3 regions of the Streptomyces sp. NPDC048481 genome follow, and region 1 is predicted to be linked to each of the others. Evidence: predicted binding sites of a transcription regulator. Region 1 holds the regulator's gene; each other region holds the start of a gene.
The links. Region 1 encodes HrcA, which represses chaperone genes, less so after heat shock. Its sites were predicted from a motif close to TTNGCACTCNGNNNNNCNGAGTGCNAA; they were not measured.
Positions count from the first base shown of each region.

Region 2: the regulator HrcA is predicted to act here: its motif matches at 1,484-1,510, upstream of groL (chaperonin GroEL).
Region 3: the regulator HrcA is predicted to act here: its motif matches at 2,275-2,301, upstream of groES (co-chaperone GroES).

Region 1 covers NZ_JBICXC010000001.1:555,179-559,231, forward strand. The annotation lists gene ACGFSH_RS02275 (DUF3097 domain-containing protein) at 1-183, opposite strand, end outside; gene ACGFSH_RS02280 (MBL fold metallo-hydrolase) at 226-951, opposite strand; gene hrcA (heat-inducible transcriptional repressor HrcA) at 1,112-2,128, shown strand; gene dnaJ (molecular chaperone DnaJ) at 2,129-3,265, shown strand; gene ACGFSH_RS02295 (nitronate monooxygenase) at 3,365-4,053, shown strand, end outside.
Region 2 covers NZ_JBICXC010000005.1:430,522-434,574, forward strand. The annotation lists gene groL (chaperonin GroEL) at 1-1,321, opposite strand, end outside; gene ACGFSH_RS18830 (cold-shock protein) at 1,677-1,883, opposite strand; gene ACGFSH_RS18835 (MoaD/ThiS family protein) at 2,334-2,609, opposite strand; gene thrC (threonine synthase) at 2,606-3,904, opposite strand; SAM riboswitch class I at 3,923-4,053, opposite strand, start outside.
Region 3 covers NZ_JBICXC010000002.1:729,741-733,793, forward strand. The annotation lists gene groL (chaperonin GroEL) at 82-1,707, opposite strand; gene groES (co-chaperone GroES) at 1,820-2,128, opposite strand; gene ACGFSH_RS09390 (polysaccharide deacetylase family protein) at 2,370-3,167, opposite strand; gene ACGFSH_RS09395 (polysaccharide deacetylase family protein) at 3,164-4,053, opposite strand, start outside.

The DNA.
Region 1 (4,053 bases):
CGGGAACACGCGGTGCTTGCCGAAGCGGTCCTCCAGGGTCACCGTGCCCGCCTCGCAGCCGGTCACCGCGCCGCAGAACCCGGTGCCGGGCTCCTCCACGACCAGACCGGGGTCCGCCGGGACCTCGGGGACGGGCTTCGGCTTCTTCCAGGAGGGGGTCAGGTCGGTGGAGTACTCGCGCATTCGGATGACGATAGGAGAAGCCGCGGGACGCGGGGCACAGGGTCAGCGCGACACGCCGAAACGGGCCGCGAGGGCGTCGCGTTGGGCCCGTACGAACGCGGCGTCCACCGTCGCCCCGTGGCCGGGCACGTACAGCGCGTCCTCGCCGCCGAGCTCCAGGAGGCGGTCGAGGGCGGCGGGCCAGCGGCCGGGGACGGCGTCCGGCCCGGCCTGCGGTTCGCCGGACTCCTCGACCAGATCGCCGCAGAACACCACCTCCGGCGAGCCGGCGGCTCCGGGGACGAGGACCACCAGGTCGTGGGCGCTGTGGGCGGGGCCGACGTTGGCGAGCAGGACCTGGCGGCCGTCGCCGAGGCCGAGGGTCCACTCGCCGCAGACCGGATGGCGGGGCCGCACGAGGGTGTCGACGGCCTCGGAAGCCGCCGTCTCGTCGAGGCCGTTGCGCACCGCGTCCGCCCGCAGCTCCTCGCGCGGCACGGCGTCCGCGCCCACCGCCCCGTAGACCTCCGCGCCCGCGAACGCCGCCGCCCCGAACACGTGGTCGAAATGGGGGTGGGTGAGCGCGAGATGAGTCACACGCGCACCCGTCAGCTCCTCGGCCTCGGCGCGCAGCCGCGCCCCTTCCGCCAGGCTGGATCCGGCGTCCACCATCAGCACCGCGCCCGCCCCGACGACCAGCCCCGCGGTGCAGTCCCAGCCCGGCAGCCGCACCCGGCCGACACCCTCCGCGAGCCGCTCCCATCCGAGCTCTTCCCAAGTCACCGTCATACCGCGACGCTAGCTGCACAACGCCCCCGGAGGGGCCGACCTTGCCCTGGGTGTACCCCACAGCCGTACACTGGGCCGGGGAACGCTGGCACTCGGATGTGAAGAGTGCCAGACGAGACGCCCAGGGGACTGGGGGACGAGATCTTGGAGGTGCGCGCGGATGCTGAGTGAACGCAGACTTCAGGTCCTGCGCGCCATCGTCCAGGACTACGTCGGCACCGAGGAGCCCGTGGGGTCGAAGGCGCTCACCGAGCGTCACAACCTCGGCGTGTCCCCGGCGACGGTCCGCAACGACATGGCCGCCCTGGAGGACGAGGGGTACATCGCCCAGCCGCACACCAGCGCCGGGCGCATCCCCACGGACAAGGGCTACCGGCTGTTCGTCGACAAGCTGGCCGGCGTCAAGCCGATGACCGGCCCGGAGCGCCGGGCCATCCAGAACTTCCTCGACGGCGCCGTCGACCTCGACGACGTCGTGGCCCGCACGGTACGGCTGCTCGCACAGCTCACCCGTCAGGTCGCCGTCGTGCAGTACCCGTCCCTGACCCGTTCGACCGTGCGGCATGTGGAGCTTCTCTCGCTCGCGCCCGCGCGCCTGATGCTCGTGCTGATCACGGACACCGGGCGGGTCGAGCAGCGGATGGTGGACTGCCCGGCGCCCTTCGGCGAGTCCTCCCTGGCGGACCTGCGCGCGCGGCTCAACAGCCGGGTCGCGGGCCGCCGGTTCTCCGACGTGCCGCGTCTGGTGGAGGATCTGCCGGACGCCTTCGAGGCGGAGGACCGCGGCACGGTCACGACGGTGCTCTCCACCCTGCTGGAGACGCTCGTCGAAGAGAACGAGGAGCGGTTGATGATCGGCGGCACCGCCAATCTCACCCGCTTCGGACATGACTTTCCCCTCACCATCCGGCCCGTCCTGGAGGCGCTGGAGGAGCAGGTCGTGCTCCTCAAGCTCCTTGGTGAGGCGGGGGATTCGGGCATGACCGTTCGCATCGGTCACGAGATCGCCCACGAGGGGCTCAACTCCACTTCCGTGGTGTCGGTGGGCTACGGTTCGGGCGGCGAGGCAGTCGCCAAACTGGGCGTGGTCGGACCGACCCGCATGGATTACCCGGGAACGATGGGAGCGGTACGAGCGGTGGCACGGTACGTCGGACAGATCCTGGCGGAGTCGTAAGTGGCCACGGACTACTACGCCGTCCTCGGCGTGCGCCGCGATGCGTCGCAGGAAGAGATCAAGAAGGCCTTCCGGCGGCTCGCGCGCGAGCTGCACCCGGATGTGAACCCGGACCCGAAGACCCAGGAGCGGTTCAAGGAGATCAACGCCGCTTACGAGGTGCTGTCGGACCCGCAGAAGAAGCAGGTCTACGACCTCGGCGGCGATCCGCTGTCCCAGTCGGGCGGCGGTGGCGCCGGCGGCTTCGGGGCCGGCGGCTTCGGGAACTTCTCCGACATCATGGACGCCTTCTTCGGCACGGCGTCCCAGCGCGGCCCGCGCTCGCGCACCCGCCGCGGCCAGGACGCCATGATCCGGCTGGAGATCGACCTCGAAGAGGCGGCCTTCGGCACGACCAAGGACATCCAGGTCGACACGGCGATCGTCTGCACCACGTGCAGCGGTGAGGGCGCGGCGCCGGGGACGACGGCCCAGACGTGCGACATGTGCCGCGGCCGCGGCGAGGTGTCGCAGGTGACCCGGTCCTTCCTGGGTCAGGTCATGACCTCGCGGCCGTGTCCGCAGTGCCAGGGCTTCGGCACCGTCGTGCCGACCCCGTGCCCGGAGTGCGCGGGCGACGGGCGGGTCCGCTCGCGTCGCACGCTGACGGTGAAGATCCCGGCCGGCGTCGACAACGGCACCCGCATCCAGCTCGCGGGCGAGGGCGAGGTCGGCCCCGGCGGCGGCCCCGCCGGCGACCTGTACGTGGAGATCCACGAGCTGCCGCACGCGCAGTTCCAGCGGCGCGGCGACGACCTCCACTGCACGGTGACCCTGCCGATGACGGCGGCCTCCCTCGGCACGAAGGTGCCGCTGGAGACGCTGGACGGCCTGGAGGAGGTCGACATCCGGCCCGGCACCCAGTCCGGCCAGTCGATCCCGCTGCACGGCCGGGGCGTCACGCATCTGCGGGGCGGCGGCCGCGGCGACCTCATCGTGCACGTCGAGGTGCAGACGCCGACGAAGCTGGACCCGGAGCAGGAGCGGCTCTTGCGCGAGCTGGCCAAGCTGCGCGGCGAGGAGCGGCCCACGGGCCAGTTCCAGCCCGGCCAGCAGGGTCTGTTCTCCCGGCTGAAGGACGCCTTCAACGGGCGCTGAGCGGTGCCGCGAGGGCGTCGGGAACACTGTCCCGGCGCCCGCGCGGGCGGGGCGCGGGGCCGATTCGGACTTGTTCAAAGGACGTGACAACATGCCGTCATGTCCTCCGCACTGACCGATCTCCTCCCGCACCCGATCGTGCAGGCCCCCATGGCGGGCGGTGTCTCCGTGCCCCGGCTCGCCGCCGCCGTGGCCGAGGCCGGCGGACTCGGTTTCCTCGCGGCCGGGTACAAGACGGCCGACGGCATGTACCAGGAGATCAAACAGCTGCGGAGCCTGACCGGCCGTCCCTTCGGCGTGAACCTCTTCATGCCGCAGCCCGACCACCCCGGCGCGAACCCCGGCTCCCAGGCGGCGCCCGGCGCCCCCCTCCCCGCCGCCGGCGCCATAGAGGTCTACGCCCATCAGCTGGCCGGCGAGGCCGCCTGGTACGAGACCGAGCTGGGCGACCCGGACAGCGGCCGCGACGACGGCTACGACGCCAAGCTCGCCGTGCTCCTGGACAACCCGGTGCCGGTCGTCTCGTTCCACTTCGGCGTCCCCGGCGGCGACACCCTGGAGGCCCTGCGGCGCGGCGGCACGTTCACCCTGGTCACGGTGACCACGGTCGAGGAGGCCGTCGCGGTGGAGCGGGCCGGCGCGGACGCGGTGATCGTGCAGGGCGTGGAGGCCGGCGGTCACCAGGGCGCCCACCGCGACAACCCGGAGACCGACGGCTGCGGCGTCGGGCTGCTCTCCCTGGTCGCCCAGGTCCGCGAGTCGGTGCGGCTGCCGGTCGTCGCCGCCGG
Region 2 (4,053 bases), on a different contig from region 1:
GCACGGCGTTGGCGCCGGTCGCCTCGTCACCCTCGAGCTCCAGCTTCTCGAAGACGGCGGACGCCTGGATGAGCGCCACGCCACCACCGGCGACGATGCCCTCCTCTACGGCGGCCTTCGCGTTGCGGACGGCGTCCTCGATGCGGTGCTTGCGCTCCTTGAGCTCCACCTCGGTGGCGGCGCCGGCCTTGATGACCGCGACACCGCCGGCGAGCTTCGCCAGGCGCTCCTGGAGCTTCTCGCGGTCGTAGTCCGAGTCGCTGTTCTCGATCTCGGCGCGGATCTGGTTGACCCGGCCCGCGACCTGGTCCGACGAGCCGGAGCCGTCGACGATGGTCGTCTCGTCCTTGGTGATGACGACCTTGCGGGCCTTGCCCAGCAGGTCCAGGGAGGTGTTCTCGAGCTTGAGACCGACCTCCTCGGAGATGACCTCGCCGCCGGTGAGGATGGCGATGTCGTTCAGCATCGCCTTGCGGCGGTCGCCGAAGCCCGGGGCCTTGACCGCGACGGACTTGAAGGTGCCGCGGATCTTGTTGACGACCAGGGTCGACAGGGCCTCGCCCTCGACGTCCTCGGCGATGATCAGCAGCGGCTTGCCCGACTGCATGACCTTCTCCAGGAGCGGGAGCAGGTCCTTGACGTTCGCGATCTTGGAGTTCGCGATCAGGATGTACGGGTCGTCGAGGACGGCCTCCATACGCTCCATGTCGGTGGCGAAGTACGCCGAGATGTAGCCCTTGTCGAAGCGCATGCCCTCGGTGAGCTCGAGCTCCAGACCGAAGGTCTGCGACTCCTCGACCGTGATGACGCCTTCCTTGCCGACCTTGTCCATGGCCTCGGCGATGAGCTCGCCGATCTGGGTGTCGGCGGCGGAGATGGAGGCCGTGGAAGCGATCTGCTCCTTGGTCTCGACATCCTTCGCCTGCTCCAGCAGGGCGCCGGAGACGGCCTCGACGGCCTTCTCGATGCCGCGCTTGAGGGCCATCGGGTTGGCGCCGGCCGCGACGTTGCGCAGGCCTTCCTTGACCAGGGCCTGGGCCAGGACGGTCGCGGTCGTCGTGCCGTCACCGGCGACGTCGTCCGTCTTCTTCGCGACTTCCTTGACCAGCTCGGCGCCGATCTTCTCGTACGGGTCCTCGAGCTCGATCTCCTTGGCGATGGACACACCATCGTTGGTGATCGTGGGGGCGCCCCACTTCTTCTCGAGGACGACGTTGCGGCCCTTGGGGCCGAGCGTCACCTTCACGGCGTCCGCGAGCTGGTTCATGCCGCGCTCGAGGCCGCGCCGTGCCTCCTCGTCGAACGCGATGATCTTGGCCATGTGAAGTGGTCCTCCCGGACTGGGGTGGATTGCTCCGGACCGCGCTGGCGCCCGCGACGGACGGCTCGCCGGCCTCGTGGTTCCTTGCCCCACCTGGCCTGCGGGCCTCACCGACCCGGTCCTTCGTTGTCACTCTCACCTTCAGAGTGCTAACGCCAATGATTAGCACTCGACCCCGGAGAGTGCAAGCGCCTCCGCGAGACCCGCGCCGTCGCGGACACCCCGCCCGCACCCCCGCGGGCCGGGGCGACACCCTGCCCCGGGCAGGCCGAAGGGCTCGCACCCCGGGAGGTGCGAGCCCTTCGACAAATGTGACAGATGTACAGAAGAACGACGCTGTCAGTCGGCGCGCGCTTCAGCCGGTCGCGAGTCGGACCATGTCCGCCTGCGGCCCCTTCTGGCCCTGCGAGATCTCGAAATCGACCCGCTGACCCTCTTCCAGGGTGCGGTAGCCGTCCATCTGAATCGCGCTGTAGTGGACGAAAACATCCGCACCACCGTCGACCGCGATGAAGCCGTACCCCTTCTCCGCGTTGAACCACTTGACGGTGCCCTGAGCCATGCCTAACTCCCCTATTACTGGCCCTTGCACAGATCCACACTTCGCGGATCCGGGTCAGACCTCACCCCCCATTGGTTGGGGGCGTGCGCCGGAACGCGTCGACCGCGGCCGAATGTATCTGTCCAACTGCCCTCTGCAACAGGTCACTCGGACGAGAATTCCGGACGCACGGGATCCGGAATGTGGCGAGAATTCGCCCGAATTCAGGGCAAGTCGGGCCCTGCAAAAGCCACAAAAGCCGCGAAAGGGGTCCGCACTTTGGCTGCTTCTTGTCGGCTGAAGAAAGAAAACAAAGGCTCCGGATCCGGTGATCCGGGCCGGGTTCCCCAACTGTACCGCGCTCAACCACACTGAATTGCCCCCTCCGCTTCTATCGCGGAGAGGGCAATTCGGTGAACTCTCGGTAATCGCTGTTACCGACGGTTACTACCGGCGGGTACTGAACGGCGGTCAGCCACCGGCCACGGCGGGGATGATCGAGACGCCGGCGCCGTCCGGGGTCGCCGTCTCCAGGCCCTGCTCGAAGCGGACGTCGTCGTCGTTCACGTACACGTTGACGAAGCGGCGCAGCTTGCCCTGGTCGTCCAGGACGCGCGCGGCGATGCCGGTGTGGTTCTTCTCCAGATCGGAGATGACCTCGCCGAGGGTCGCGCCCTCGGCCTTCACCTCGGCGGCGCCGCCGGTGTAGGTGCGCAGGATGGTGGGGATGCGGACGTTGACGCTCATACGAGGCCAGCCTCTCGGAAGGAGTCCAGGTTCGGACGGATGGTCGCGGTCAGGCCCGTGCCGGCCACCGCGTCCAGGGTCTTCAGTCCGTCGCCGGTGTTGAGGACGACGGTGGTCTTCGCCGGGTCGAGCAGGCCGCTCTCGATCAGCTTGCGCGTCACCCCGACCGTGACCCCGCCGGCGGTCTCCGCGAAGATGCCCTCGGTCCGCGCCAGCAGCCTGATCGCGTCGACGATCTGCTCGTCGTTCACGTCCTCCACCGCGCCGCCGGTGCGCCGGGCGATGTCGAGGACGTACGGGCCGTCCGCCGGGTTGCCGATGGCCAGCGACTTGGCGATGGTGTCCGGCTTCTGGGGGCGCACCACGTCGTGCCCGGCCTTGTAGGCGACGGACACCGGGGAGCAGCCCTCGGCCTGCGCACCGAAGATCTTGTACGGCCGGTCCTCGACGAGCCCGAGCTTGATCAGCTCCTGGAGACCCTTGTCGATCTTCGTGAGCTGCGAGCCGGAGGCGATCGGCACGACCAGCTGGTCGGGCAGGCGCCAGCCGAGCTGCTCGCAGATCTCGTAGGCCAGCGTCTTGGAGCCCTCGGCGTAGTACGGGCGCAGGTTGACGTTGACGAAGCCCCAGCCCTCGCCCGCCGGGTCGCCGATCAGCTCGGAGCAGAAGCGGTTGACGTCGTCGTAGTTGCCCTCGATGCCGACCAGCTCGCCGCCGTAGATCGCGGCCATGACGACCTTGCCCTGCTCCAGGTCGTGCGGGATGAACACGCAGGAGCGGAAGCCCGCCCGGGCGGCCGCGGCGCCCACCGCGCCGGCGAGGTTGCCGGTGGACGAGCAGGACAGGGTGGTGAAGCCGAAGGCGCGGGCGGCCTCGATGGCCTGGGCGACGACGCGGTCCTTGAAGGAGTGCGTGGGGTTGCCGGAGTCGTCCTTGACGAAGAGCCTGCCGGGCTCGACGCCCAGCTCGCGGGCGAGGTTGTCGGCCTGCACGAGCTTGGTCCAGCCTGGGTTGATGTTCGGCTTGTCCGCCACGTCGGCCGGGACGGGCAGCAGCGGCGCGTAGCGCCAGATGTTCGCCGGGCCCGCCTCGATGCGCTTGCGCAGCTCCTCCGTGTCGTAGGAGGAGAAGTCGTACGCGATCTCGAGCGGGCCGAAACACTCCTCGCACGCGAAGACCGGGCCGAGGGGGACGCGGTGACCGCATTCGCGGCAGCTCAGCGCCACGGCGGGACCGAGGTCCACGGAAGAGGTCGGCGTAGAGTCGGTGGTGCTTGCAACAGTCTGCGCAGCCATGTGAGGCGAGGCCCTTTCTCCTCATCTTCCTCACGACGCATCTCGCCGTGAGACGGATTTGGCACCTTCCCGAGCCGGGAGCCTCGCGGAGCGCGCACCTGGTGATCGGTGAGCGGTACGAGACCGGCTGGAGGGTTGCCGGGGCTTCA
Region 3 (4,053 bases), on a different contig from region 1:
CACTCGCCCCCCACACGCCGAAGCCCGGCGCCCCGTCGAACGGGGGGCCGGGCTTCGGTTGGTGCCGGGGGCTGACCTGGGTCAGTGGGAGTGGCCGTGGGAGTGGCCGCCGGCGGCCGGCTCCTCCTCTTCCTTCTTCTCGACGACGAGGGTCTCGGTCGTCAGGAGGAGGGAGGCGATGGAGGCGGCGTTCTCCAGGGCGGAGCGGGTCACCTTGACCGGGTCGATGACGCCGGCCTTGACGAGGTCGCCGTACTCGCCGGTGGCGGCGTTGAAGCCCTGGCCCTTGTCCAGCTCGGCCACCTTGGCGGTGATGACGTAGCCCTCGAGGCCCGCGTTCTCGGCGATCCAGCGCAGCGGCTCGACGACGGCGCGGCGGACGACGGCGACACCGGTCGCCTCGTCGCCGGTCTTGCCCAGGCCGCCCTCCAGCACCTTGGCGGCGTGGACGAGAGCGGAACCGCCACCGGAGACGATGCCCTCCTCGACCGCGGCGCGGGTCGCGGAGATGGCGTCCTCCAGGCGGTGCTTCTTCTCCTTCAGCTCCACCTCGGTGGCGGCGCCGACCTTGATCACGCACACGCCGCCGGCCAGCTTCGCGAGGCGCTCCTGGAGCTTCTCGCGGTCCCAGTCGGAGTCGGTGTTCTCGATCTCCGCCTTGATCTGGGCGATGCGGCCCACGACGTCCTCGGAGTTGCCGCCGCCGTCGACGATGGTGGTGTCGTCCTTGGTGACGGTGACGCGGCGCGCGGAGCCGAGCACGTCGATGCCGACCTGGTCGAGCTTGAGGCCGACCTCTTCGGAGATGACGGTGGCGCCGGTGAGGACGGCCATGTCCTGGAGCATCGCCTTGCGACGGTCGCCGAAGCCGGGGGCCTTGACCGCGACCGCGTTGAAGGTGCCGCGGATCTTGTTGACGACGAGGGTGGAGAGCGCCTCGCCCTCCAGGTCCTCGGCGATGATCAGCAGCGGCTTGGAGGAGTTGGTCTGGATGACCTTTTCCAGCAGCGGCAGCAGGTCGGCGATCGAGGAGATCTTGCCCTGGTTGATGAGGATGTAGGGGTCCTCGAGGACGGCCTCCATGCGCTCCTGGTCCGTCACGAAGTACGGCGACAGGTAGCCCTTGTCGAAGGCCATGCCCTCGGTGAAGTCCAGCTCCAGACCGAAGGTGTTGGACTCCTCGACGGTGATGACGCCGTCCTTGCCGACCTTGTCCATGGCCTCGGCGATCAGCTCGCCGACCTGCTGGTCCTGGGCGGACAGCGCGGCGACGGCGGCGATGTCGGACTTCTCGTCGATCGGCCGGGCGGTGGCCAGGAGGTCCTCGGAGATCGCCTTGACGGCGGCGTCGATGCCCTTCTTCAGGGCGGCCGGGGATGCGCCGGCGGCGACGTTCCTGAGGCCCTCGCGCACGAGCGCCTGCGCGAGCACGGTGGCGGTGGTCGTACCGTCGCCCGCGATGTCGTTGGTCTTGGTCGCCACCTCCTTCACCAGCTGGGCGCCGAGGTTCTCGTACGGGTCCTCGATCTCCACCTCACGGGCGATGGTGACGCCGTCGTTGGTGATGGTCGGTGCGCCGAACTTCTTGTCGATGACGACGTTGCGGCCCTTGGGGCCGATCGTCACCTTGACGGTGTCGGCAAGCTTGTTGACGCCGCGCTCAAGGGCGCGACGGGCGTCCTCGTCGAACTTCAGGATCTTCGCCATGGGAGCGGTTCAGCCCTCTCGGAAAGCGTGGGAGAAACGAACTGCGCCCCCAGCGCCCGGCTGCATGGAGTAGCGGGGGCCAGGGGCGCAGTTCACTGCAAAACTGGGTGAATTACTTCTCGATGATCGCGAGGACGTCGCGAGCCGAGAGGACGAGGTACTCCTCGCCGTTGTACTTCACCTCGGTGCCGCCGTACTTGCTGTACAGGACGACGTCGCCGACCTTGACGTCGAGCGGCAGGCGCTCGCCGTTCTCGAAGCGACCCGGACCGACCGCGAGGACGGCGCCCTCCTGGGGCTTCTCCTTCGCGGTGTCCGGGATGACCAGGCCAGAGGCGGTGGTCTGCTCGGCGTCGAGCGGCTGGACCACGATGCGGTCCTCGAGCGGCTTGATGGCAACCTTGGAGCTGGTGGTCGTCACGATCCGACCTCCCCCTTCGGAGATCTCACGGGGTTAACTGTCTGAGGTGGCGACCAGGTGGATCCGTCGTCGCGGGTGCCGGACCTGCCCGTCGCTGTGTTGGCACTCTCCAGTGGTGAGTGCCAGAGCCGAGACTATGACCGCGATTAGCACTCGGTCAAGCGGAGTGCCAATGGTGGCGGCGCGTCGGCGGGATTTCGGTCGGGCGTGAGGTCGTCGCCGGCCGGTGACGGGGGCGCGCTCAGAGGTAGTCCTCCAGGCGGGCCACCGTCAGGTCCTGCTCCTGGACCTGACGCAGGAGCCGGGTCGTGCGGTCGCGCAGGGACGGTCCCGGCGACTCGTCCGGGGCGACGGCGATGACGTCGCCGGGGCCGAGGCGGTGGGGGCCGTGGGAGTAGGAGAGACCCGTGGGGCCCATGGCGGCCCGCCACAGGACGAGCGCGGCGATGCCGCAGTCGGCGGCGGCGCGCCGGGTGGTGGCGTCGTAGGCGCCGTAGGGCGGACGGAGGAGGCGCGGGCGCAGGCCGAACCGGGCACGCAGCTTGTCCTGCTGGCCGCAGATCTCGGCGCGCTGGCCGGAGTACGGCAGACCGCGCAGGGCCGGGTGGTCGAGCGTGTGGTTCTGGATGCTCGCGCCGACCGACTGGAGCCGGGCGAAGTGCGCGTACCCCGGGCCGACCACGCTGTCGGTGAGGAACATGCTCACCGGCAGGCGCAGTTCGCGGACCATGTCGACGAAGCGCGGGTCGCGCTCGGCGCCGTCGTCGTAGGTCAGGAAGACGACCCGGTCGGGGGTGGGGACGTGGTCGAGGACCGGCGGCAGGGCCGTTCCCGGGCTGCCGGGCAGGGCGCGGGCGGGGTGGGCCGGCGCGGCGGCCGGCGGAGCCGTCAGGCCCCAGCTGCGGTAGGGGGCCGGGGCGGGCTCGTGCACCCGGCCGGCGGCCTTTCTGCCCAGTCGCTCGATCGGGTCGACGGACTGGGCGCAGCCGGTCAGGGCCGCCAGGATCAGCGCGACGGCCGTCAGCGCGCGCGCCCTCACAGGTAGTCCTCCAGCCGGGCCACCGCGTAGCCCTTCGCCGTGACCTTGTCCAGGAAGCGGCGGACCATGTCGGGCATCGTGCCCTTCCAGTCGCCGCGGCCGCGGAAGTGGGTGAGGACGATGTCGCCGGGGTGCAGGTCCTGGTCCTCCTCGCGGTACTCCCAGTGGTCGACGAAGACCTCCTCGTCCCACAGCGGGGCGTAGCGCACGCCGCAGGACTTCGCCGCCCGCAGGGTGTCCCGGTTGTAGTCGCCGTACGGCGGCCTGAGGTACGCGGGGCGCTCGCCGTACTGCCTGCGCATCACCTCCTGCATGCCGCAGATCTCGTGCTTCTGGCGGGCGTAGGAGAGGCCGGGCAGGTAGAGGTGGTGGAGGGTGTGGTTGTTCAGGCTCACCCCCAGGTCGCGCATCTTCTTGAAGTAGCCGTAGTCGTCCTTGATCAGGTAGTCGCTGAGGAAGGCGGTGTACGGGACCTTCAGCTCGTTCATCATGCGCAGGAACGCCGGGTCCTTCTCGGCGCCGTCGTCGACGGTGAGGAAGACGACCTTGTCGTCGGTCGGGATCGAGGTGAAGACCGGCGGCAGGCCGAGCTCCTCGTGGTCGTCGACCTCGAAGCCCTTGCGGGTGGTGATCTCCGGCTTGCGGGCGGGCGGCGGCGGGGGCGTCAGCGGGACCTTGCGCAGCCCCCAGTGCCGCGCCGCGGCGACCCTGGCCCGCTGGGCGGCGCGGAGCCGGCCGGCGTACGCGTGCAGGGCGCGGGCGGGCGGCGCCTGCGGCGGCGCGGCCTTCCGGGCCTGCTGGCCGGGGGCGGGGCGGATCGCGCCGCCGGCGCCCCCGCCCGTGCAGCCGGACGCCAGAGCGGACAGCGCGAGGACGAGGAGCGCGC